3 regions of the Jejuibacter sp. L23 genome follow, and region 2 is predicted to be linked to each of the others. Evidence: predicted binding sites of a transcription regulator. Region 2 holds the regulator's gene; each other region holds the start of a gene.

What was found. Region 2 encodes CRP, which controls carbon source genes, mostly activating them, when cyclic AMP is high. Its sites were predicted from a motif close to ATGTGANNNNNNTCACAT; they were not measured.
Positions count from the first base shown of each region.
Region 1: the regulator CRP is predicted to act here: its motif matches at 5,856-5,873, upstream of garD (galactarate dehydratase).
Region 3: the regulator CRP is predicted to act here: its motif matches at 4,502-4,519, upstream of hpt (hypoxanthine phosphoribosyltransferase).

Region 1 covers NZ_CP138199.1:614,535-622,420, reverse strand. Annotated here, with positions in the region: gene SCU88_RS02900 (LysR family transcriptional regulator) at 1-816, opposite strand, end outside; gene SCU88_RS02895 (pirin family protein) at 925-1,626, shown strand; gene SCU88_RS02890 (OmpH family outer membrane protein) at 1,632-2,147, opposite strand; RNA gene rnpB (RNase P RNA component class A) at 2,315-2,691, opposite strand; gene SCU88_RS02880 (glycerate kinase) at 2,724-3,869, opposite strand; gene garR (2-hydroxy-3-oxopropionate reductase) at 3,939-4,829, opposite strand; gene garL (2-dehydro-3-deoxyglucarate aldolase) at 4,861-5,631, opposite strand; gene garD (galactarate dehydratase) at 6,001-7,572, shown strand; gene SCU88_RS02860 (Fic family protein) at 7,612-7,886, opposite strand, start outside.
Region 2 covers NZ_CP138199.1:4,799,987-4,807,872, reverse strand. Annotated here, with positions in the region: gene pabA (aminodeoxychorismate synthase component 2) at 1-465, shown strand, start outside; gene argD (bifunctional acetylornithine/succinyldiaminopimelate transaminase) at 555-1,775, shown strand; gene SCU88_RS23005 (YccS/YhfK family putative transporter) at 1,776-3,860, opposite strand; gene crp (cAMP-activated global transcriptional regulator CRP) at 3,933-4,565, opposite strand; gene SCU88_RS22995 (OsmC family protein) at 4,870-5,274, shown strand; gene SCU88_RS22990 (phosphoribulokinase) at 5,319-6,185, opposite strand; gene SCU88_RS22985 (YheU family protein) at 6,255-6,473, opposite strand; gene SCU88_RS22980 (hydrolase) at 6,474-7,490, opposite strand; gene SCU88_RS22975 (hypothetical protein) at 7,643-7,828, shown strand.
Region 3 covers NZ_CP138199.1:965,658-973,543, forward strand. Annotated here, with positions in the region: gene SCU88_RS04405 (biotin/lipoyl-binding protein) at 1-306, shown strand, start outside; gene cueO (multicopper oxidase CueO) at 419-2,014, shown strand; gene SCU88_RS04415 (membrane-bound PQQ-dependent dehydrogenase, glucose/quinate/shikimate family) at 2,063-4,450, opposite strand; gene hpt (hypoxanthine phosphoribosyltransferase) at 4,656-5,192, shown strand; gene can (carbonate dehydratase) at 5,222-5,884, opposite strand; gene SCU88_RS04430 (ABC transporter ATP-binding protein) at 5,993-6,919, shown strand; gene SCU88_RS04435 (ABC transporter permease) at 6,916-7,686, shown strand; gene panD (aspartate 1-decarboxylase) at 7,755-7,886, opposite strand, start outside.

The sequences.
Region 1 (7,886 bases), 1.1 Mb from region 2:
AATAATATCGACCTCAGCGGTGGATTCCGGGCTAACCACCCGCAGTCGCCCTTCGGCAATGTCCTGCGCCACCAGCGGCCAGGGCATGGTCGCCACCCCTAACCCGGCCAGCAGCGCCTGGCGTTTATTTTCCATAGAGCTGATGGTCAGACGCGGCTGTTTATCCAATAGCTGTACGGTTAATACCGGACGTTCACGGGCGGTATCCGCCACCGCCACGCCGCGATATTTCACCCGGGTCACTTCAGAGAGCGGCTCCGGCTCCTGATGGATGGGATGATCCGGCGCCGCCACATAGACGCTTTTCAGGGAATAGAGCTTGCGCGAATTGATCTCGGACGACGAACGGAAGTGCATATCCGGCGCAACCACAATATCGGCGCGCCCCTGCTCCAGCCGCTCCCAGGCGCCAGCCAGGACTTCGGTCAGGATCGACAGTTGGGTATCGGCCTTTGCCGCCAGCCGCTCCACCAGCGGGAAAAAGGTGGCGGTGGGCACCAGGGCCTCGGTCACAATGGTCAGGTGAGTTTCCCAGCCCCGGGCCAGCGCTTCGGCATCGGTGGTGAGCTTGTCCGCCGCTTCCAGCAACATGCGCCCGCGCTCCAGCAGCATGCGTCCCACATTGGTGAATTTAGTCCGGTGGCCGGAACGATCGAACAGCACCACATCCAGCTCTTCTTCCAGTTTCTGCATGGTGTAACTCAGGGCTGAAGGAACCCGCCCCAGTTCATCCGCCGCCGCGGCAAAGCTGCCGCGCCTGTCGATCGCGTCCATTACCCGCAACGCTTCCAGCGTAAGCGCCCTATCTTTGGCCATTTCCGGTCTCATTCAGGAAATTTGAACATACCGAGCAGATTAACTGGCTAACAATGAAGCGTCCAGATCCTTACCATGGGTTTAGTGTAAAAAGAGGTCAAGAAGTCTATGATTACCCCAAGAACAGCCGGACAGTGCGGTAAAGCTGACTATGGATGGTTACAGGCCCGCTACACGTTTTCGTTCGGTCACTATTTCGATCCCGAGCTGCTGGGCTATGCATCACTGCGGGTGCTAAACCAGGAAGTGCTTGCCCCCGATGCCGCTTTTCAGCCGCGTACCTATCCCAGGGTGGATATCCTGAATCTGGTGCTCGACGGCGAGGCGGAGTATCGCGACAGCGAGGGCAATCACGTTCAGGTGAGCGCGGGCGAAGCCCTGCTTATCTCTACCCAGCAGGGTATCAGCTACAGCGAACACAACCTGAGTAAAAACCACTCCCTGACCCGCATGCAGCTATGGCTGGACGCCTGCCCCGAGCGGGAAAATCCCCTGTGGCAGAAGGTGTCGCTCAACGGTCAGCGCAGCCAGCTGCTGGCATCGCCAGACGGCCAGAACGGTAGCCTGATGCTGCGCCAGCAGGTGTGGTTGCACCATGTGGAACTGGAGCAGGGCGAAAGCCAGGCCTTTCAGCTACACGGTCCGCGGGCTTATCTGCAATCGATTCACGGCACGCTGCATGCCGTCACGCCCCAGGAAGAAAAAAAGGCGCTCACCTGCGGCGATGGCGCCTTTATTCGCGATGAATCTCAGCTTACTCTGGTCGCCGATACCCGGCTGCGCGGTCTGCTGATCGACCTGCCAGTGTAAGGCGATTACTTGCTGTCCGGCTCGTTCTTGATGGTCACGGCCGGCAGCTCGCCAAAGTCGACCTTCGCCGTTTTCAACGACTCAACCACCTGTTTGGTGACATCGCTGGCGGGGTCGGCGGCCAGTACCGCGCCACCGTCAACGATCACGGTGTAGTTGTTCTTTTTGCGCACCTCTTCAACCGCCGTACGTACTTCCTTCAGCAGCGCCACGCGCGCCGCACGCTGCTCCAGGTTCCACTGCCGGTTAATGGTGACGGCATCCGAGCTTCTGGCCTGATCGGCTTTGGCTTTATCCATCCCTTCGTAGCTTTTATTCGCCTCCTGCTCCGCCTTCAGCAGCAGATTTTTCACGGTCTCAAGGCGCGTTTTCTCCTGCTCCGCCAGCGGCGAGTCGCTAATCGCCTGAGAGACATCGACCCAGGCCGCGCCTTTGCTCTGTTTGCTGGCGTTATCGCAACCCGCAGCGGCGATAACCAGTGAAGCCACGAGCGCCCCTTTCAGAAAAACATTCCATTTCATTCAACGATCCTCAATATGTTAGCGGAGTCGCGGCCAGTCCGGCCCCGTACTGCTTCATGTTAGTCGATTTCAGGGAGATGCAGAATAAAGTAACTTCTGAAAGACAGGGGAAGGGATACATGCGGCGCAAAGCAAAAACCCCGCTGCAGGCAGCGGGGTTTAATAATGAGTGAAGCTAACCGATAAGCCGGGTTCTGTCGTGGACAATCATTCCTCTAGGCCAGCAATCGCTCACTGGCTCAAGCAGCCTACCCGGGTTCAGTACGGGCCGTACCATGCGAACCCCTATTTGGCCTTGCTCCGGGTGGAGTTTACCGTGCCACGAACTGTTGCCAGCCGCGCGGTGCGCTCTTACCGCACCCTTTCACCCTTACCTGATCCCGCTTGCGCGGGCCATCGGCGGTTTGCTCTCTGTTGCACTGGTCGTAGGCTTGCGCCCCCCAGGCGTTACCTGGCACCCTGCCCTATGGAGCCCGGACTTTCCTCCCCTCCGCCCGTCTCCCCGAAAGGACGACGACGAAGCGGCGATTGTCTGGTTAGCTTCGGCGCGCAGTATAGAGGTTTTCCCGGGCGCTGTCACGCCGCGCCGGACATTCCGGCCCGAACCGTAGCCGCCACGTTACGCGCAGTACGGTAAATATTGTCGAAGGCGTTATCCAGCGCCTCTTCCAGCGTCACAATGCCATTCAGTACGCTAAAGACCGCATCGATACCGTGCCGATGCACTACCGCAACATCCGACGCCAGGCTACCGGCAATGCCGATTACCGGCTTATGGTACTTCGCGGCCACGTTGGCCACACCGACCGGCACCTTGCCCTGGACGCTCTGGCTGTCCATGCGCCCTTCGCCGGTCACCACCAGGGTGCAGTTATGGATGTGCTCTTCAAGATTCAGCGCGTCGGTGACAATCTCCACCCCGCTTTTCAGCTCCGCACCCAGGAATGCCAGCAGCGCCGCGCCCATACCGCCAGCGGCGCCCGCGCCTGGCGCCCGGGTCACATCAATATTCAGGGTCTGCTCAATCACCATCGCGTAGTGCGCCAGGTTTTCGTCGAGCAGGCGAATCATCTGCGCATCGGCGCCCTTCTGGGGCCCAAAGATACAGGATGCGCCATTCTCGCCGGTCAGCGGATTGGTAACGTCGCAGGCCACCAGGATCTCGCAGCGCTTCAGCCGCGAGTCCAGGCGCGTCAGATCGATGCGATTCAACGACGCCAGCGCGCCGCCGCCCGAACCAATCTCGCGGCCGTTGCCATCCAGCAGCCGGGCTCCCAGCGCCTGAACCATACCGGCCCCGCCGTCGTTAGTGGCGCTGCCGCCGATGCCGATAATAATCCGCCGGGCGCCGCTTTCCAGCGCCGCCAGAATCAGCTCGCCGGTACCGCGTGAAGTCGTCAGCCGCGGATCGCGCGCCGCCTGCGGCACCAGCGCCAGACCGCTGGCCTCCGCCATCTCAATAAAGGCGGTATGGCCGTCACCGGAAAGTCCCCAGCTAGCGGTCACCGGCTCGCTCAGCGGTCCGGTCACCCGTTCCTGCATCCAGCGCCCTTGCGTCGCGGCAATCATGGCCTCCACCGTTCCCTCGCCGCCGTCGGCGACCGGCACGCAGACATACTCCGCCTCGGGAAAGATCTCCCGAAATCCCTTTTCAATGGCCTGCGCCACCTGGGCTGCGGGAAGGCTCTCTTTATACGAGTCGGGTGCGATTACGATTTTCATAAACAGTCCATGACAGCGCCACGCGGGCGAGAAAAGCAGGGCGCCGGGCGCGCCCTTCTCATTCAGCCATTACTTACTGACTTCAACCTTTGCCAGGTTCTCATAGTAGCGAGCCAGCGCGCTGTGATCGGAGGTACCATGACCATCGGCACGCAGCGCCTGCATCATCTCCATTACCGCCGCAGTCAGCGGCAACTGAGCCCCCACGCCGTGGGAAGTATCCAGTGCGTTCGCCAGATCTTTGATATGCAGATCGATACGGAAACCCGGCTTGAAGTTACGCTCCAGCACCATCGGCGCTTTAGCATCCAGTACCGTACTGCCCGCCAGCCCGCCGCGAATCGCCTGATAGACCAGTTCGGGATTGACCCCGGCCTTGGTAGCCAATACCAGCGCTTCGGACATGGCGGCGATATTCAGCGCCACAATCACCTGATTAGCCAGTTTGGTCACGTTACCGGCGCCAATCTCCCCGGTATGCACCACCGAACCGGCCATCGCTTTCATCAGATCGTAATATTGATCGAATACCGCTTTATCGCCGCCCACCATCACTGAGAGGGTGCCATCAATCGCTTTCGGCTCGCCGCCGCTTACCGGCGCATCCAGCATGCTAACGCCTTTGGCCTGCAGCGCCGCGCTGATATCGCGGCTCGCCAGCGGCGCAATAGAGCTCATATCAATAAGAGTCAGCCCCGGATGCGCCCCTTCGATCAGACCGTTTTCCCCTAATGCCACTTCGGTGACCTGAGGCGAGTTCGGCAGCATGGTAATCACCACGTCACACTGAGCCGCCACCTCTTTAGGGGTCGCCGCGCTGCCTGCACCGATTTCAACCAGTTCCGCCGTAGACTCCCGGTTATGATCCAGCACCACCAGCGAATAACCCGCTTTGATCAGGTTTTTGCTCATCGGTTTGCCCATGATCCCCAGGCCAATGAAACCCACTTTTACTGTCATGACGTTGTTCTCCTGATAATTCGTTGTGTGATTACTTTTTAAAGCGGTCCGCCAGATTCTGGGTGGCGGCGCGGAAGACCCCAAGATCGCTGCCCACCGCCACAAAGGTGGCGCCCCACTCCAGGTAGCGTCGGGCGTCCGCCTCTACCGGCGCCAGAATGCCGGAAGGCTTGCCGTGCGCCCTGGCGCGCTCAAAGATATGGGTAATGACCCGCTGAACCTCCGGATGCCCCGGCTCGCCCAGATACCCCAGCGCAGCCGAAAGATCGCCGGGCCCCACGAAAATGCCGTCCACGCCGTCGGTGTCAGCAATGGCATCCAGGTTATCGACCCCCAACTGGCTTTCTATCTGCACCAGCACGCTGATGTTGTCGTTGATCTGGCGGAAGTAGTCCGGCGCCGTGCCGTAGCAGTTACTACGATGCGAAACCGACACGCCGCGAATCCCCTGAGGCGGATAGCGGGTGGACGCCACCGCCTGTCGCGCCTCTTCCGCGGTTTCGACAAAAGGGATCAGGAAGTTATAAAAACCGATGTCCAACAGCCGCTTGATAACCACCGGATCGTTGGTCGGCGCCCGTACAACCGGCGCGCTACCGCTACCCTGCAAGGCCATCAGTTGGGGAATAAAGGTGGTAATATCGTTTGGGGCATGTTCGCCGTCCAGCACGATCCAGTCGAAACCCGCCAGGCCCAGCACCTCGGTGCTGATGGGGTTCGCCAGCGCGCTCCAGCAGCCAATCTGAATCTGCTGTGCTGCCAGGGCAGCCTTAAAGGGGTTAGGAAAGATATTTTTATTCATTGGGTTAACCCTTGTCTGAGAGGTGAGTTCTGGCGCGCCGGGCGGCCCATTTACGGAGACTGAACTGTCATCCAGTATAAGCCGCTCTCCTCCGGGCGACATTGGGCGTATGCCCAGGAGATGATTTGGCGTTACGTTTTTTTATGGTCATCTGACTGACTCTGTGGGGGATTACCCACAGATTTAGATTTTGCAGCCCCTGTCTCCCGGGGCTTTGCCGCTCAGAGTGAGCTAAATCACATTTTCCCGTCTGGCATTACCGCATCCTTTTTAACCACATCCCCGGGGCAGCGCTGTGAAATTGGGCTGCCTGATATCTGTGAAATAACGAATAACACGCGTAAACAGAGCGCTGGAGACAGGTGAACAATGAGCAATCCGGAAATCGCACAACCCGTATCGCTGCCGTTTTACATCCGGGTTAACCCCCAGGATAACGTCGCCATCATCGTCAACGACGGCGGCCTGAAGGCCGGAACCCATTTTCCGGACGGTCTGACGCTAACCGAACACATTCCTCAGGGTCATAAGGTCGCCCTGACGGATATCGCCGACGGCGGCGCCATCGTGCGCTATGGCGAGATCATCGGCTATGCGCTGCGCGCCATTCCCCAGGGAAGCTGGATCGACGAATCGCTGGTCGCCCTGCCCGAAGCGCCGCCGCTGGAAAGCCTGCCCCTGGCAAACCGGGTACCGGAACCGCTGCCGCCCCTGGATGGCTACACTTTCGAAGGCTACCGCAATGCCGACGGCAGCGTAGGCACCAAAAATCTGCTGGGCATTACCACCAGCGTCCAGTGCGTTTCCGGCGTGGTGGACTATGTGGTGAAGATTATCGAGCGCGATCTGCTGCCTGAATATCCCAACGTCGATGGCGTGGTGGGGCTTAATCACCTCTACGGCTGCGGCGTGGCGATTAACGCGCCGGCTGCCGTCATCCCCATCCGTACCATCCATAATCTGGCCCTGAACCCGAACTTCGGCGGCGAAGTGATGGTGGTGGGGCTGGGTTGCGAAAAGCTCCAGCCGGAACGGCTGCTGCAGGGAACCGAAGATGTCACGCCCATTGCCGTAGACGCCGCAAGCGTGGTGCGGCTGCAGGATGAACATCACCAGGGTTTCCGCTCGATGGTGGACGATATCCTGGCGGTAGCCCGCCGCCATCTGGAAAAACTGAATCAGCGGACCCGCGAAACCTGCCCGGCATCTGAACTGGTGGTGGGAATGCAGTGCGGCGGCAGCGATGCGTTTTCTGGCGTCACCGCGAACCCGGCAGTGGGCTTTGCCTCGGACCTGCTGGTGCGCTGCGGCGCTACGGTGATGTTTTCCGAAGTCACCGAGGTACGCGACGCCATCCATCTGCTCACCCCGCGCGCCGCCGATGTGGAGGTAGGGAAAAGGCTGCTGGAAGAGATGGCCTGGTACGACGACTACCTGAATGCCGGACGCACCGACCGCAGCGCCAACCCGTCACCGGGCAACAAGAAAGGGGGGCTGGCGAACGTGGTGGAAAAGGCGCTGGGCTCCATCGCTAAATCGGGCCAGAGCGCCATCGCCGAAGTGCTGTCACCCGGCCAGCGCCCTACCCGCCGTGGCCTGATCTACGCCGCCACCCCGGCCAGCGACTTCGTCTGCGGCACCCAGCAGGTGGCATCCGGCATTACCTTACAGGTCTTCACCACCGGACGCGGCACTCCCTACGGTCTGGTGGCAGTACCGGTCATCAAGATGGCGACCCGCAGCGAGCTGGCCAGACGCTGGTATGACTTAATGGATATCAATGCCGGTACCATCGCCACCGGCGAGGAGAGCATCGAAGAGGTAGGCTGGCGCCTGTTTCACCTGATTCTTGACGTGGCGAGCGGCCGTAAAAAGACCTTTTCCGACCAGTGGGGGCTGCACAACCAGCTGGCGGTGTTCAACCCGGCGCCGGTGACCTGATATCGACGGCGGCAGCCCGTTTCTGCGGGCTGCCGTGGCTTACAGAATGCGCCAAAATCCGCCTTTTCTCGCACCTGCGCGCTGTAACTTCCCTTCGTGCTGCAGTTTTTGCAAATGACGCTCCACCGTTCTGGCACTGACCCCTAGCACTGCCGCCAGATTAGCAGCCGTTGAGCGCGGTTCCTGTTTCAACTGCTGGAGAATGCGGACTTCCATCGACGTCGGAAAATACGTTTTTTGTTCCGACATTTGTTCCGACATTTGTTCCGACACATTCGCCTTTTGCGCTATCCCTTCCTGCAGTGCCGAGCGGA
Region 2 (7,886 bases):
CTCTCGCTTGATGAGATAACGGCGCTGGCACCCCGGCAACTGGTGATCTCCCCCGGTCCCTGCACGCCCAATGAAGCAGGCATTTCTCTGGCTGCTATCCGCCATTTCGCCGGTCGGCTGCCGATTCTGGGGGTCTGTCTGGGGCATCAGGCGATCGCCCAGGCGTTTGGCGCATCGGTGGTACGTGCCGGTAAGGTGATGCACGGCAAGACCTCCGCTATCCGCCATACGGGCGTCGGTGTATTCCAGGGGCTGAATAATCCCCTGACGGTGACCCGATATCATTCGCTGCTGGTGGATCCCGCTACCTTACCTGACTGTCTGGAAGCGACGGCCTGGAGCGATGAGCAGGAGATTATGGGGCTGCGCCACCGGACGCTGGCGCTGGAGGGGGTGCAATTTCATCCCGAGAGTATCCTGAGCGAACAGGGGCACCGGTTGCTGGAAAACTTCCTGAAGCGCTGATTTTATGTTTGCCAGTGTGTGATTTTTTATGCATATTTAATGATTATATTTTCAATTAAAGATGTGCGTAAAAAAGGGACGGTTAACCCATGGCAAATGAAAATTCAGCGATTACTCGCGCCACTTTTGATGATGTCATCCTGCCCGTTTATGCACCGGCGCAGTTTATCCCGGTGAAGGGGCAGGGCAGCAGGGTCTGGGACCAGCAGGGCAAAGAGTACGTTGACTTTGCCGGTGGTATTGCCGTCACGGCACTGGGACACTGCCACCCGGCTCTGGTGTCGGCGCTGAAGCAGCAGGGAGAGACTCTGTGGCATACCAGCAATGTGTTCACCAATGAACCGGCGCTGCGTCTGGGTCGTAAGATCATTGACGCGACCTTCGCTGAGCGGGTGATTTTCATGAATTCCGGCACCGAAGCCAATGAAACCGCCTTTAAGCTGGCGCGTTACTATGCTTCCACGCGCTACAGTCCGTACAAAACCAAAATTATCGCCTTCCATAATGCTTTCCACGGGCGTTCACTGTTTACCGTATCGGTCGGTGGACAGCCCAAGTATTCAGACGGCTTCGGCCCTAAACCTGCTGATATTATCCATGTGCCCTTTAACGATCTGCACGCCGTGAAAGCCGTCATGGATGACCACACCTGTGCCGTGGTGGTCGAGCCGATTCAGGGAGAAGGGGGAGTCACCGCCGCCACGCCGGAGTTCCTGCAGGGGCTGCGTGACCTGTGCGACCACTATCAGGCGTTGCTGGTCTTTGATGAGGTACAGTGCGGTATGGGTCGCGTGGGCAAGCTGTTCAGCTATATGCACTACGGTGTGACGCCGGACATTCTGACCAGCGCCAAAGCGTTGGGCGGCGGTTTCCCGGTGAGCGCGATGCTGACGACCCAGGAGATTGCCTCTGCTTTCCACGTGGGCTCCCATGGCTCGACCTATGGCGGTAACCCGCTGGCATGCGCAGTGGCGGAAGCGGCCTTCGACATCATTAATACCCCACAAGTGCTGGGTGGCATTCAGAGCAAGCGTCAGCGTTTTGTCGACCATCTGCGTCAGATCAACGAGCAATTCAATATTTTCAGCGAAGTTCGCGGTATGGGGCTACTGATTGGTGCTGAGTTGAGTGAAGCATATAAAGGGCGCGCCCGGGATCTGCTGAACGCAGCAGCGGAGCAGGGCGTTATGGTGTTGAATGCCGGGCCGGACGTGGTTCGTCTGGCGCCGTCGCTGGTGGTGGAAGACGCCGACATCGATGAAGGCATGGCGCGTTTCGCCAAAGCGGTGCAGAAAATTGCCCTGGGATGATTATTTGTGGCTTTGCAGACGGCGGCGTAGCCAGGCGCCGTGGTGGGGGCGCTGATGCCAGGCCACGGAAGAGATGGTATGCATCGCATTCAGATGGCTGAGGATGCGATCCAGATGGCGCTCCATGGTACTCATTGGGCCAATGGTGAGCGCCTCGGGGTCGTCCAGTACGTGAATGGCCCCGCTGTCGTCGGGGTTGTCCCAGGTCAGCCGTTGCTGGCAGCGCTGAATAGCGATTTCACAGGATTGCAGATAGCGTTGGGCCAGCGCTGGCGTCAGCATATTATGCTCGCGCGCCAGGATCGTCATGGCGTTAATATGCTCGACGATAAACTGGCTGTGGGTTACCCATAGCTTCATATCGGCCAGGTAACGGTTATTGAATGATGGCTCCTGCATTGCCTGATTTAGCGAGTTATAGAGCGCATTATGGGCCTGATTGACCCGCATTCGCTCCCAGGCCAGCGGGCCGGGCTGTGGATCGTCGCTCAGGATCTGGCGGATGGCCTGCTGGTCGCGCTCCAGCGCATCGTGGGCATTCTGTCGTAGCAGGCCGCTCTGCCACTGAGGCCACAGCCAGACCATGCCGCCAAAGGCGATCAGGCAACCGAGCAGCGTATCCACCAGTCGGGTCATAATAAACTGCTCACCGCTCAGCGAAAGCAGTTGCAGGCTGTACACCGCAGTGATGGTAAATCCGACGGTCGCCAGCGCGTAATGTTTACGGATTATCAGGTAGCCAATCAGCGTTATCAGCAGCATTCCCGCCAGAATATAGCCCTGGGGTACGTTAAAGTGCAGCGCGCCCGCCGCAATTAACAGACCCGCGATAGTTCCCCCCGCCCGGTGCAGAATGCGTACCCGGGTGGCGCCATAGCCGTTCTGGGTGACAAACATGATGGTCATCAGTATCCACCAGGGTTTGGGCAGATTGAGCGCGGCGCCAAGCAGACTGGCGATGGCAAGCATGGTTCCAATGCGCGCTGCGCTACGCAGCGCCGAGGACTTCAGCGACAGATAGCTGCGCAGCGCCCGAAGCAGCGGAAGATGCTGTTGCCGGTCGGCCATCAGATCCCGAATATAGAGCGGGCGCTGGGTGCGCAGTAGTCGGGCGATACGGCTGAAGTGATAGTGGCAGAACTGCCCCACCGGGTTTTCCGGATGCTGGCGGGCAATCTTTTCCAGCGCGGAGATGGGTTTTTCCATGCTAAAGCGCCGGGGATAGCGGTGGTAGAGTATATCGTCGCTGACTACGCGCAGTCGGGCGGCCACGGTACGGGCCGCCCAGCGAATCACCGGTTCCGCGTGGCTCTGCTCTACCAGTTTCTGTACCTCTTCAGGCTGGTGAAGGCTGACGGAAATATGCTCCTGAAGATCCAGCGCCACCTGAAAGACGCGCAGCAGGCGCTTATAATCATTCTGGCGGCTGGTGGCAGATAGCATATGCAACTGCTGATAACAGAGGCTGATGAGATCCACCACCTTTTGCTGACGAATCAGCAGCGGCGGCAGCGCATTTTCCGGATCGGTATGCTGGGTCAGCAGGCTGTATTTGGCTTCGCAGTAGTCCGCCAGTTCGCGATAGAGCAGGCTCAGGGTCTCGCGTAGCGGCTGTTCACGCCACATCCAGAACCAGAACCAGTTAAAGGCGCCGTACCACAGGGTGCCGAGCGCATACAGCAGCATCGGCTGCCAGACCGGCATATTGCCGGCCAGCCCCAGAGTAAAGATCGCGGCGATAAGCGAAGCAGGCAACAGGCGGCCATGCAGGGCGCTGATTTCCGCCGTAACGCCCAGTAACAGCGCCATTCCGAAGAAGATGGCGGCCAGTGGCAGCTTTTCCATCAGCAGTAGCTGAACCATCAGGCTGCTAAAGGCGAACAGCGAGCCGCCGACGATCAGGCGTTTAAAGAAACGTTTATGGGGGGTATCCAGGCCCGCGATATTGCAACAGGCGGGAACCAGCGAGAAGAGCAGGCCCTGTTGCAGGCTACCGAATATTAGCCCGATAATCACCGGCAGCGACAGTACCAGGGTCTGACGCAGCGCATAGTTAACTTCGGGGTGATAGATCAGTCGGCGCATTGGCACAGGGTAACGCGTCAGTGGCAAAGAGAAAAACGGCGCGTTGCCACAACACGCCGTTACAGACCGGGATTAACGGGTACCGAAGACGACGATGGTTTTCCCGTGTGCGGAGATCAGGTTTTGATCTTCCAGCATCTTCAGAATACGGCCAACGGTTTCGCGGGAACAGCCCACGATCTGCCCAATTTCCTGACGGGTGATTTTGATCTGCATTCCGTCTGGATGGGTCATTGCGTCCGGCTGTTTTGCCAGGTTTAGCAGGGTCTGTGCGATACGACCTGTCACATCCAGGAAGGCGAGATTGCCCACTTTCTCTGAGGTGACCTGCAGACGGCGGGCCATCTGCGAGGAAAGGCGCATCAGAATGTCCGGGTTTACCTGGATCAGCTGACGGAATTTCTTATAGGAGATTTCAGCGACTTCGCAGGCGGTTTTCGCCCGTACCCAGGCGCTACGCTCCTGGCCTTCTTCGAATAGCCCCAGTTCACCAATGAAATCCCCCTGATTCAGGTAAGAGAGGATCATCTCTTTCCCTTCCTCATCTTTGATAAGTACTGCGACAGAGCCCTTAACGATGTAATAGAGGGTTTCGGCTTTTTCACCCTGATGAATAAGTGTGCTCTTCGATGGATACTTATGAATGTGGCAATGAGACAAAAACCATTCGAGAGTCGGGTCTGTTTGCGGTTTGCCAAGCACCATGCGCGGTTATCCTCTGGTTATAAGCTGACGCCCGGAAGAATATGGGCCTCCGGGCGTATTGATCGTTTGTCCCCGCTCTTGGGGATCTGGCATGAGAAAAGCCTGTAAGCTACATAAATTTCACGTGAAATTTCATCCCGTACGCGCTTCGCCGCGCCGCGAGAGGGTATCCTCAGTGTTTTAGCATAGCTTTTTCCGGGTGTCTCCTATTGTCTCGTTTCAGCTTGACCCGGATCGCCTTCTGTTGCGACTTTCTTTGCGGCGGCTTACTCTGTGGGGAAAATGGCTTGATGGGAGCGACAACATGCAGTCACGAGTAAAATGGGTTGAGGGCCTGACTTTCCTGGGTGAGTCCGCCTCCGGGCATCAGGTGCTGATGGACGGGAATTCCGGCGACAAGGCCCCCAGTCCGATGGAGATGGTGCTGATGGCGGTGGGAAGCTGTAGCGCCATCGATGTGGTCTCTATTCTGCAAAAGGGTCGCCACGGCGTGACCGACTGCGAGGTGAAGCTAACCTCGGAGCGTCGTGAAGAGGCGCCGCGCCTGTTCACTCATATCAATCTGCACTTTATCGTTACCGGCCAGGATCTGAAAGACAATGCGGTGTCGCGTGCGGTGGATTTGTCTGCCGAGAAATACTGCTCTGTGGCGCTGATGTTGGGTAAAGCGGTGAATATCACCCATTCATATGAGGTGGTGGAAGGCTGATGCTGGCTGGGGAGGGGAGACAGATTCCCCTCCCCAGCCAGGGATTAGGCTATCTTTTTACCTTCCATAATGCGCCGCACCAGCGGCGTCATAATCAGCTCCATCGCCAGTCCCATCTTGCCGCCCGGCACCACCAGCGTATTGATATGCGAGATAAACGAGCCCTGCAGCATCGCCAGCAGCCAGGGATAATCGACCTCCAGATCCCGGAAGTGGATCACCACAAAGCTTTCATCCAGCGACGGGATCTCTCTGGCGGCGAAGGGATTAGAGGTATCTACCGTCGGCACGCGCTGGAAGTTGATGTGGGTACGTGAGAACTGCGGGGTGATGTAGTTAATGTAGTCTTCCATCGAACGCACCACCGAATCCATCACGGCTTCACGGGAATGGCCGCGCTCGCTGGTGTCGCGCACCAGTTTCTGAATCCACTCCAGGTTGACGATGGGTACTACGCCGACCAGTAGATCCACATGCTGCGCCACATCGTGCTGCGAGGTGACCACGCCGCCGTGCAGCCCTTCGTAGAACAGTACGTCCGTAGGTTCTGGTAGCGGCTGCCAGGGAGTAAAGGTGCCTGGCACCTGATCCCAGGGCACTGCTTCATCGTAGGTATGTAGATATTTGCGGGACTTTCCCGTACCGCTATGACCATATTCGGTAAAGGTATTTTCCAGCAGACCAAAGTCATTGGCGTCCGGGCCGAAATAGCTGATATGGCGCCCTAAATCCCGGGCCTTGCGAATCTCCATATCCATTTCCGGGCGGGTATAGCGGTGGAAACTGTCACCTTCGAGCTCGGCGGCTCTGAGCCCGAGTTCGGCGAAAATCTTACGAAATGCGATGCTGGTGGTGGTGGTTCCCGCACCGCTGGAACCGGTGACGGCGATAATCGGATGCCTGGTGGACATAGCTGAGCAACTCCTTGAGTACAGGGGTGTAGCCACTGAAACACGGCGAATTGTTTGGTAAACCAGATATTAGCCGCGGAATTGCGAGCGCGGCATGATGTTGACCGTTTCATAAAGTTCCGACCATACCACAACGGCTTCGCCGGTTTGTAGCTGATGCTTTACATCCGCCACTTTTTGTTCGAGCGAACGCTCATGTTCACCGTAATCGGTGCCTTCGCGCAACACAAAGGCTTCTATCAGGCTATCCAGCGTTTCCGCCGATATCTGCTGCCAGGGAATAATCATTTATCCATCCAGGAATTGACTTAACCAGTCGGGAATACGTTTTTCCAGCCACATTTCCGGGTGTCGTAGTGTTCCCCCCACGAAGCCGACGTGGCCACCGTGCTCGGTCAGCTGATACTCAATGTTGGGGGGCAGATGGTCGAGATCCGGAATGACCTGGTGATCCATAAAGGGATCGTCTTTCGCGTGGATAATCAGCGTCGGTCGGGCGATTTGCGGCAGCATTGGCAGTGCGCTACAGCGTCGGTAGTAGTCCAGAGCATCACGAAAACCGTGGATTTTCGAGGTAATCAGATCGTCGAATTCCCGGATGCGGCGAATGCGTTTCAGACGGGCCCTGTCGATGGGCAGGGTTCCGGGCCAGGCCTTGAGTTTGCGCCCGGCGTTAGCCTTCAGCAGATTCAGCAGATAGCGCTGGTAGAAACGGGAAAACCCTTTTTCCATATGGTAGCAGCAGGGCTCCAGCATCAGCGGCGCCGACACCACGACGCCAGCCGCCAGCGAACAGGCTTTTTCCTGTTGGGCCATCAGGCAGGCCAGCATATTACCGCCCAGCGAAAATCCCACCGCGGCGGTCGGACGAGCGCCGTAGCGCCGGCGCAGCCAGTCCAGGAAGTAGCTGGCATCGTTAGTTTCGCCGGAGTGATAGATGCGGTTCATGCGGTTTGGTTCGCCGCTACAGCCGCGAAAGTGCATCACCACGCCCAGCCAGCCGCGCTGTTTTGCCGCATTCATCAACCCGTGAGCGTATGGGCTGTGCAGGCTGCCCTCCAGGCCGTGAAACACCACCAGGCGCGGCTTATGCTGTGCTTTTGACGGGTGTTCGCTCCAGGCGAGGTCGATAAAATCGCCGTCCGGCGTATCGATTCTTTGCCACCAGGGGGTAAAGCGCAGCCGACGGCGTATCAGGCGCGGCAGCATGGTTTGCATATGCGGATTGCGTGCGCCGATCATTGGGCGGAAAAGCTGCGTCTCGTCACTATTGGCGGAGAGTTCTGCAGGGGTAATTTCTGCCATGGTACAGAGTAATTTTAGTTAATTAATCCACCATCATACCGGTAAATCCGTAGATTGTTGATGCTTTTTTTGGTCTGTTTAATTCGTCTCAAAGAGGGGGACCCACAGTTAAGGAATGCTTATTAAATCAATCCTGTGAGGAATACGTCATAATGAATCAGAATAAGAATACCCGTGCTGAAATGTTTTATCTACGGAGGTATTCAGTCCATGTTAAGGCGATTGCCGTTGCGGTTAATACTGAAACCTATTCTGGTGAGCACATCCTGAATATGCTGGTTTCTCTTTTACGTCAATCGGTTATTGGTAAAGCATTCGAATACCCCTGGCATTTTTAAGTATATCAGGCGAAGCGTTTTATTCCCTTCACTGACGGCATTTATATTCCGTCTAAAT
Region 3 (7,886 bases), 1.5 Mb from region 2:
GAATTTATCTTCCCGGCCATTCCCGGCAAGGTGTTTGCAGGTGAAGTGGTGCAGGTGCTGCCCGCTATTGGCGAAAGTCAGCTTCAGGCCCAGGGAAAACTGCTGACCACCTCGGCGCTACAGACCGACGGCCGCGCGCTGGTCATGCTGAATGTCACCGATAAACGGCTGGCCGCCTATCCTCTGCCGCAGGGAACTTCGGTGGAAGTGGCGGTCTATTCGGACCATTTTCACCACCTGGCGATGATTCGTAAAATCCTGATTCGTATGAAAAGCTGGCAGAATTTCCTCTACCTGGATCACTAAATTCATCCGACGATAGAAAAGTTGTGCAAATAACCGACAGAGGCTTGACCCTCCCCCAGGAGGAAGGTCTATGCTCCCATGTCCGATACCGGTTAATAAGGAACAATGGATCATGCAACGCCGCGATTTTCTGAAGTATTCTGCCGCGCTGGGCGTACTCAGTAGTTTCCCTTTGCTTAGCGGTCGTCTTTATGCCGCAGAGCGCCCGCGGTTACCGATTCCCACACTGCTGGAACCCGACGCTCAGAGCTCGATTCGCCTGACGGCCCAGGTCGGGAAAAGCGTGCTGGCGGGCCATCAGGCAACCACCTGGGGTTATAACGGCTCTCTGCTGGGGCCGGCGCTGCGACTTGAGCAGGGTAAAAAGGTCAACGTTGAAATTCATAACCGGCTGTCGGAAAGCACCACGGTACACTGGCACGGCCTGGAAATCCCCGGTGAAGTGGACGGTGGCCCTCAGGGCGTCATTGCCCCGGGCGCGAGTCGCCAGGTTTCGTTCACGCCGCAGCAGCGCGCCGCCACCTGCTGGTTCCACCCGCATCAGCACGGTAAAACCGGCCATCAGGTCGCGATGGGCCTGGCCGGACTGGTTCTGATTGATGACCTGGAAAGCCGCCAGTTGATGCTGCCGAAGCAGTGGGGCATCGATGATATTCCGCTGATTATTCAGGATAAACGCTTCGATGCCGACGGCCAGATCGACTATCAGCTGGACGTCATGAGCGCCGCGGTAGGCTGGTTTGGCGATACACTGTTATGCAACGGCGTTAATTACCCTCAATTCGGCGCGCTGCGCGGCTGGCTGCGACTGCGCCTGTTGAACGGCTGTAACGCCCGCTCGCTGGAGCTGGCGACCAGCGACGGTCGCCCGATGTATGTGGTAGGCAGCGACGGCGGTCTGCTGGCGGAGCCGGTGAAGGTCGAAAGCCTGCCTGTGCTGATGGGGGAACGCTTTGAGGTGTTGGTGGAAGTGAAGGATGCCAAACCCTTCGAGATTATGGCGCTACCGGTGACACAGATGGGGATGCAGGTTGCACCCTTTGATAAACCTCAGCCGGTGGTGCGTATCCAGCCAGTACCGGTTCACGGCTCCGGCGAGCTGCCGGATACCCTGGCGAAGGTGCCTGAACTCCCGAAGCTTGAAGGGCTTAATACCCGCTGGCTACAACTGATGATGGATCCCCGCCTGGATCAGATGGGTATGCAGGCACTGATGGAAAAATATGGTCAGGGGGCTATGGCCGGGATGGATCACGGTGCCATGGGCCATGGCGATATGGAACAGATGAAGGGGGGAATGGACCATAGTGCGATGGATCATGGCGCTATGGGCAAGATGGCGAACGGCGATCGGAAGCTGGATATCTATAACGCCAATAAGATTAACGGCAAGGCCTTCGACATGAACACTCCGTCATTTAACGTGCCGCGTGGCCAGTACGAGCGTTGGACCATCTCCGGCGAAGGCGACATGATGCTGCATCCGTTCCATATCCACGGCACCCAGTTCCGTATTTTGTCGGAAGACGGCAAGCCGCCAGCGGAGCATCGCCGCGGCTGGAAAGATACGGTGCGGGTGGAAGGCAAGCGCAGCGAAGTGCTGGTGCGTTTCGATCATACCGCCCCTGCGCAACACAGCTATATGGCCCACTGCCATCTGCTGGAACATGAAGATACCGGGATGATGCTGGGTTTTACGGTTTCCTGAATAGAAAAGCGGCTCCCATAGGGAGCCGCCTTGCATTATATATTGCAGTTACTTCGCTTCATCCGGCAGCGCATAAGCAACAATATAGTCGCCCATCTTCGTACCGAAAGAACCGTGTCCCCCTGCGGAAATCACCACATACTGCTTACCGTTAACCTCATAGGTCATAGGCGTGGCCTGACCGCCTGCGGGCAGGCGTGCCTGCCACAGCTTCTTGCCGTTGGTCATGTCATAGGCGCGCAGATAGTTGTCCGCGGTGGCGGCAATAAACAGCACGTTACCGGCGGTAGAGATCGGCCCGCCAAGCATCGGCATTCCCATATTAAAGGGAAGCGAGAACGGGAGCGGGAACGGCAGGCTGTCGCGCGGAGTACCTATGCGTTTCTTCCAGGCGATGGTGTTGGTCTTGAGATCGATACCTGAAATATAACCCCAGGCCGGCTGCTTACACGGCAGGCCGAGCGGCGACAGGAACGGATTCAGGGTAACGCCAAAAGGTACGCCGTACTGCGGCTGAATACCTGATTCGGTACCGGAGCCTTTGGCATCCTTCGGCGGCTCCATCGGATTACCCGGTCCGCGCGGGATAAGTTTTGAAACGAATGGCAGCGCCATCGGGTTGGCGATGGCCACCTGGCGGCTGGGATCGACCGAGATACCGCCCCATTCAAACATCCCCAGGTTACCCGGGAAGACCAGGGTGCCCTGTTCGGAAGGCGGGGTAAAGGTGCCTTCATAGCGCAGACCGTGGAAGATCACCCGGCACACCAGCTGATCGTACATGGTAGCGCCCCACATATCGGCGCCGGTCAGTTTTTTCTCCGGACGGAACGTCAGTTCAGAGAACGGTTGAGTCGGCGACAGACGATCGCCTTTCGCAGGGCCCTGCGGAACCGGACGCTCTGGGGCAGGTACCACGGTTTTACCGGTGCGTCTGTCCAGCACGAACAGGTTGCCGGTTTTGGCCGGTGCGTAGATAACCGGAACGGTGTTGCCGTCTTTATCGGTAATATCCGCCAACGTCGGCTGGGAAGGCATATCCATATCCCACAGATCGTGATGCACGGTCTGATAGGACCACTCCAGTTTACCGGTGGTGGCGTTAAGCGCCAGAATCGAGCTGGCATAGCGCTCCTGCTCCGGCGTACGATTGCCGCCCCAGATATCCGGCGTGGTCACCCCGGTCGGGATGTAGACCAGATCCAGCTTCGCATCGTAAACCGACGGCGCCCAGGAGTTCGGCGAGTTCAGGGTAAAGTGATGCTCGTCGGCCGGAATAGCATTCGGGTCTTTGGCGCCGGGGTCGAAGACCCACAGCAGCTTACCGGTATTCACGTCGAATCCGCGAATCACGCCGGAAGGCTCGCGGGTCGAGAAGTTATCGGTGACCGCTCCGGCAATCACAATGACCTTGTCGGTAATGATCGGCGGCGAGGTGGGTTCGTACATGCCCGGCGTAGTGACCGGCATATTGCTCTGCAGATTCAGTTCGCCGTTATCGGCAAAGCTGGCACAGCGTTTGCCGTTATCGGCGTTAATGGCAAACAGGCGGCCATCGTTAACCGGCAGAATGATACGGCGCGGGCAGTCTGCCACCACATCCGGCGCAGCATTGTCGGAGGTAGCCTCATGATAAGAGACGCCGCGGCAGGTCACGTGCTGGAATGAAGGGTCGGTCTTCAGTTCAGGATCAAAATGCCATTTTTCTTTCCCGGTGGCGGCATCCAGGGCGAACAGGCGCTGGTGCGCGGTGCACAGGAACAGGCTATTGCCCACTTTGATCGGCGTGACCTCGTTAGTGATCTCGACCGGATCGTTATCCTGCTTCAGATCGCCGGTACGAAACACCCAGGCTTCTTTTAGCTGGTGCACGTTGTCAGCGTTGATCTGCTTAAGGGGCGAGTAACGCTGGCCTTCCTGGGTGCGTCCATAGGCTGGCCAGTCGCCGTCAGGAATATCGGAACTCTGCGCCGCTGCCGTGGCGTCGGTCGGCAGGGTACCGTGGATCTCCTGAGGGTCGTTAAATCCAGCCCAGGACAGGATCCCGGCGCTGATAAGCAAGGTGACGACCAGTGCAGGAATAGCCAGACTGACATGAACGAGGTTGCGCCAGATAAAGGGCAACAGTAGCCAGATACCGAAGAATACCAGCACGTCACAACGCGGTGTCAGGGCCCAGAAGTCGAAGCCGACCTCCCAAACGCCCCATAGCATGGTGCCGAGTAGCAGAAGGGCATACAGCCATAATGCAGCGGCGCTGCGGCGCCACAGCAACCAGGCAACCACCAGCATGACGATGCCGGCTATCGGGTAGTACCAGGAGCCGCCGATAGCGACCAGCCAGACACCACCTCCCAACAGCCAGAGTCCTGTTAACAACGCAAACAGAGCGGATAACGTCACGACCATACGTGGCCGGGGTTGTTGTTTTTCCATAGCGAAGAGTTCCATTAATTTTTGATAGCAATTAATTATAGTTATTTACATGTGTGATAACGATCACAAAAAAGGCTTTTGATGCAAAGAAGCGAAGGTGGGGGGTTTGCTGTTATACTCTGCGATCTTTCGATTCACGCGGGCACTTTCTCTGAATGAAGGGCCGCGGAGCAGAGCCTTATCAGCAAATTATTTGGTTATACAGATGAAACATAAAGTAGAAGTGATGATCCCGGAAGCGGAGATCGCGGCGCGTGTCGCAGAGCTCGGGCAGCAGATTAATGAACGCTATCGCGACAGCGGCAGCGAAATGGTGCTGGTGGGGCTGCTGCGCGGCTCCTTTATCTTTATGGCGGATCTGTGCCGGGCGGTTGAAGTGCCTCATGAAGTCGACTTCATGACCGCTTCCAGCTACGGGAGCGGGATGTCCAGCACCCGTGACGTTAAAATCATCAAGGATCTGGATGAGGATATTCGCGGTAAGGATGTGCTGATCGTGGAAGATATTATCGACTCCGGCAACACCCTGAGCAGGGTGAGTGAGATTTTGCGCCTGCGTGAGCCGAAATCACTGGCTATCTGTACCCTGCTGGATAAACCCTCGCGCCGTGAGGTGGACGTTAAGGTTGAATATATCGGCTTCTCCATTCCCGACGAATTTGTGGTGGGTTACGGCATTGATTACGCCCAGCACTATCGCCATCTGCCCTACGTCGGCAAAGTCGTTCTGCTGGACGAGTAACAAAAAGGGCCGCGATGCGGCCCTTAACATTATTTATGGTTTTGATGCTGCTGACGCAGGTTGCAGATGCCCTTACGGTAGTTCTGCTCCAGCGACTCGCGGCTGGTGGCGGTTACGTCCAGATCGCGCAGCAGGCCGTCGTGAATGCCGTAGGCCCAGCCGTGGATGGTGACCTTCTGGTTACGTTTCCACGCTGACTGCATAATGGTGGAGTGGCCCAGGTTATAGACCTGCTCCATCACGTTCAGCTCGCAAAGCGTATCCATGCGCTGACTTTCCGGCAGTTCGCCCAGCAGGGAGCTGTGCTTAAACCAGATATCACGAATGTGCAGCAGCCAGTTGTTGATCAACCCCAGTTCGGGATTTTCCACCGCCGCCTGCACGCCACCACAACCGTAGTGACCGCAAATAATGATATGCTCGACCTCCAGCACATCGACGGCGTACTGAACCACGGAAAGACAGTTCAGGTCGGTATGGATAACCAGGTTAGCCACGTTACGGTGAACGAATATCTCGCCCGGCTCCAGGCCGGTGAGGCGCTCAGCGGGAACGCGGCTGTCGGAACATCCGATCCATAGAAAACGGGGCTTCTGAGCTTGTGCAAGCTGCGTAAAGAAGCCGGGATCCTCTTCCACCAGCATTTTGGACCAGAGACGGTTATTGCTGATGAGACTGTCGATATCTTTCATAGAGGTTAACAACCTGTAACCAGATTAGTGCGTTGGGGTAATATAGGGCAACTCAACTTTTTTTTAAACCATATAACTCGTGTAAGAAAAACAAGGCAAGCTGAATCTATGGCATATGCACTGGAACTTGAGCAACTGACGAAAACCTATCCCGGCGGCGTTCAGGCGTTGCGAGGCATCGATCTGCGCGTAGAAGCCGGTGATTTTTACGCACTATTGGGGCCTAACGGCGCAGGAAAATCCACCACCATCGGTATTATCAGCTCGCTGGTCAATAAAAGCGCAGGCCAGGTCAAGGTCTTCGGCTATGACCTGGCGCGTGATGTGGTGAATGCCAAACGCCAGCTTGGGCTGGTGCCGCAGGAATTTAACTTTAACCCCTTCGAGACGGTACAGCAGATCGTCGTGAATCAGGCGGGTTACTACGGCGTACCGCGCCGCGAGGCGATAGCGCGTAGCGAAAAATACCTGACGCAGCTCGATCTGTGGGGAAAACGCAACGAACGTGCGCGCATGCTCTCTGGCGGTATGAAGCGTCGCCTGATGATCGCCAGGGCGCTGATGCATGAGCCGCGGTTGCTGATTCTGGATGAGCCCACAGCCGGAGTGGATATTGAACTGCGTCGCTCAATGTGGACCTTCCTGAAGGATCTGAACGACCAGGGCACCACCATTATCCTGACCACCCACTATCTGGAAGAGGCGGAGATGCTGTGCCGCAATATCGGTATTATCCAGAGCGGGGAGCTGGTGGAGAACACCTCCATGAAAGATCTGCTCTCCAAGCTGAAGTCGGAAACCTTTATCCTCGATCTGGCGCCGAAAAGCCCGATTCCTAAGCTGGACGGCTACCAGTACCGGTTGGTGGATACCTCGACGCTGGAGGTGGAAGTGCTGCGCGAGCAGGGGGTCAATAGCGTCTTCGCTCAGCTGAGCGCACAGGGTATTCAGGTATTAAGTATGCGTAACAAAGCTAACCGACTGGAAGAGCTGTTTGTCACGTTGGTCCATGAGAAGAAAGGAGAGCCGGCATGATGCAGCTTTACTGGGTCGCCCTGAAGAGCATCTGGGCGAAAGAGATTCACCGTTTTATGCGCATCTGGATCCAGACTCTGGTGCCGCCGGTGATCACCATGACCCTGTACTTTATTATCTTCGGTAATCTGATTGGTTCGCGCATTGGCGAGATGCACGGCTTTAGCTATATGCAGTTTATCGTTCCGGGTCTGATCATGATGGCGGTGATCACCAACGCTTACGCCAACGTGGCTTCCTCTTTCTTTGGATCTAAATTCCAGCGCAATATCGAGGAGCTGCTGGTGGCGCCGGTGCCGACCCACGTGATTATTGCGGGTTATGTCGGTGGCGGCGTGGCCCGCGGCCTGTGCGTGGGGATTCTGGTCACGGCGATTTCGCTGTTTTTTGTACCGTTCCACGTGCATTCGTGGCTGTTTGTGGCCCTGACCCTGCTGCTGACCGCGATCCTGTTCTCGCTGGCGGGGCTGCTGAACGCGATATTCGCCACCACCTTTGACGATATCAGCCTGATACCGACCTTTGTACTGACGCCGCTGACCTATCTGGGCGGGGTATTCTATTCGCTGACGCTGCTGCCGCCTTTCTGGCAGGCACTCTCCAAGCTGAACCCCATCGTCTATATGATTAGCGGGTTCCGCTACGGCTTCCTGGGGGTGAGTGACGTTCAACTGCCGCTGACTGTTGGCGTACTGCTTATCTTTATTGCTGCGTTCTATCTGCTGTGCTGGCGACTGATCCAGCGCGGGCGTGGGCTGCGTAGCTAATTCTCCTCGTAAAAAAACCGGAACGCCATCTGACGTTCCGGTTTTTTTATACGCTGACGAAGGGGCTATCAGGCGACCTGCACCGGCACAGCCTTCGCAATACGCTTCATTTCGTTATCACCGTCGAAGTAGGCGACTTTCGGCTGCCAGCTACGGGCTTCTTCATCTGGCATGGTGACATAGCTTGCGATAATCATGAT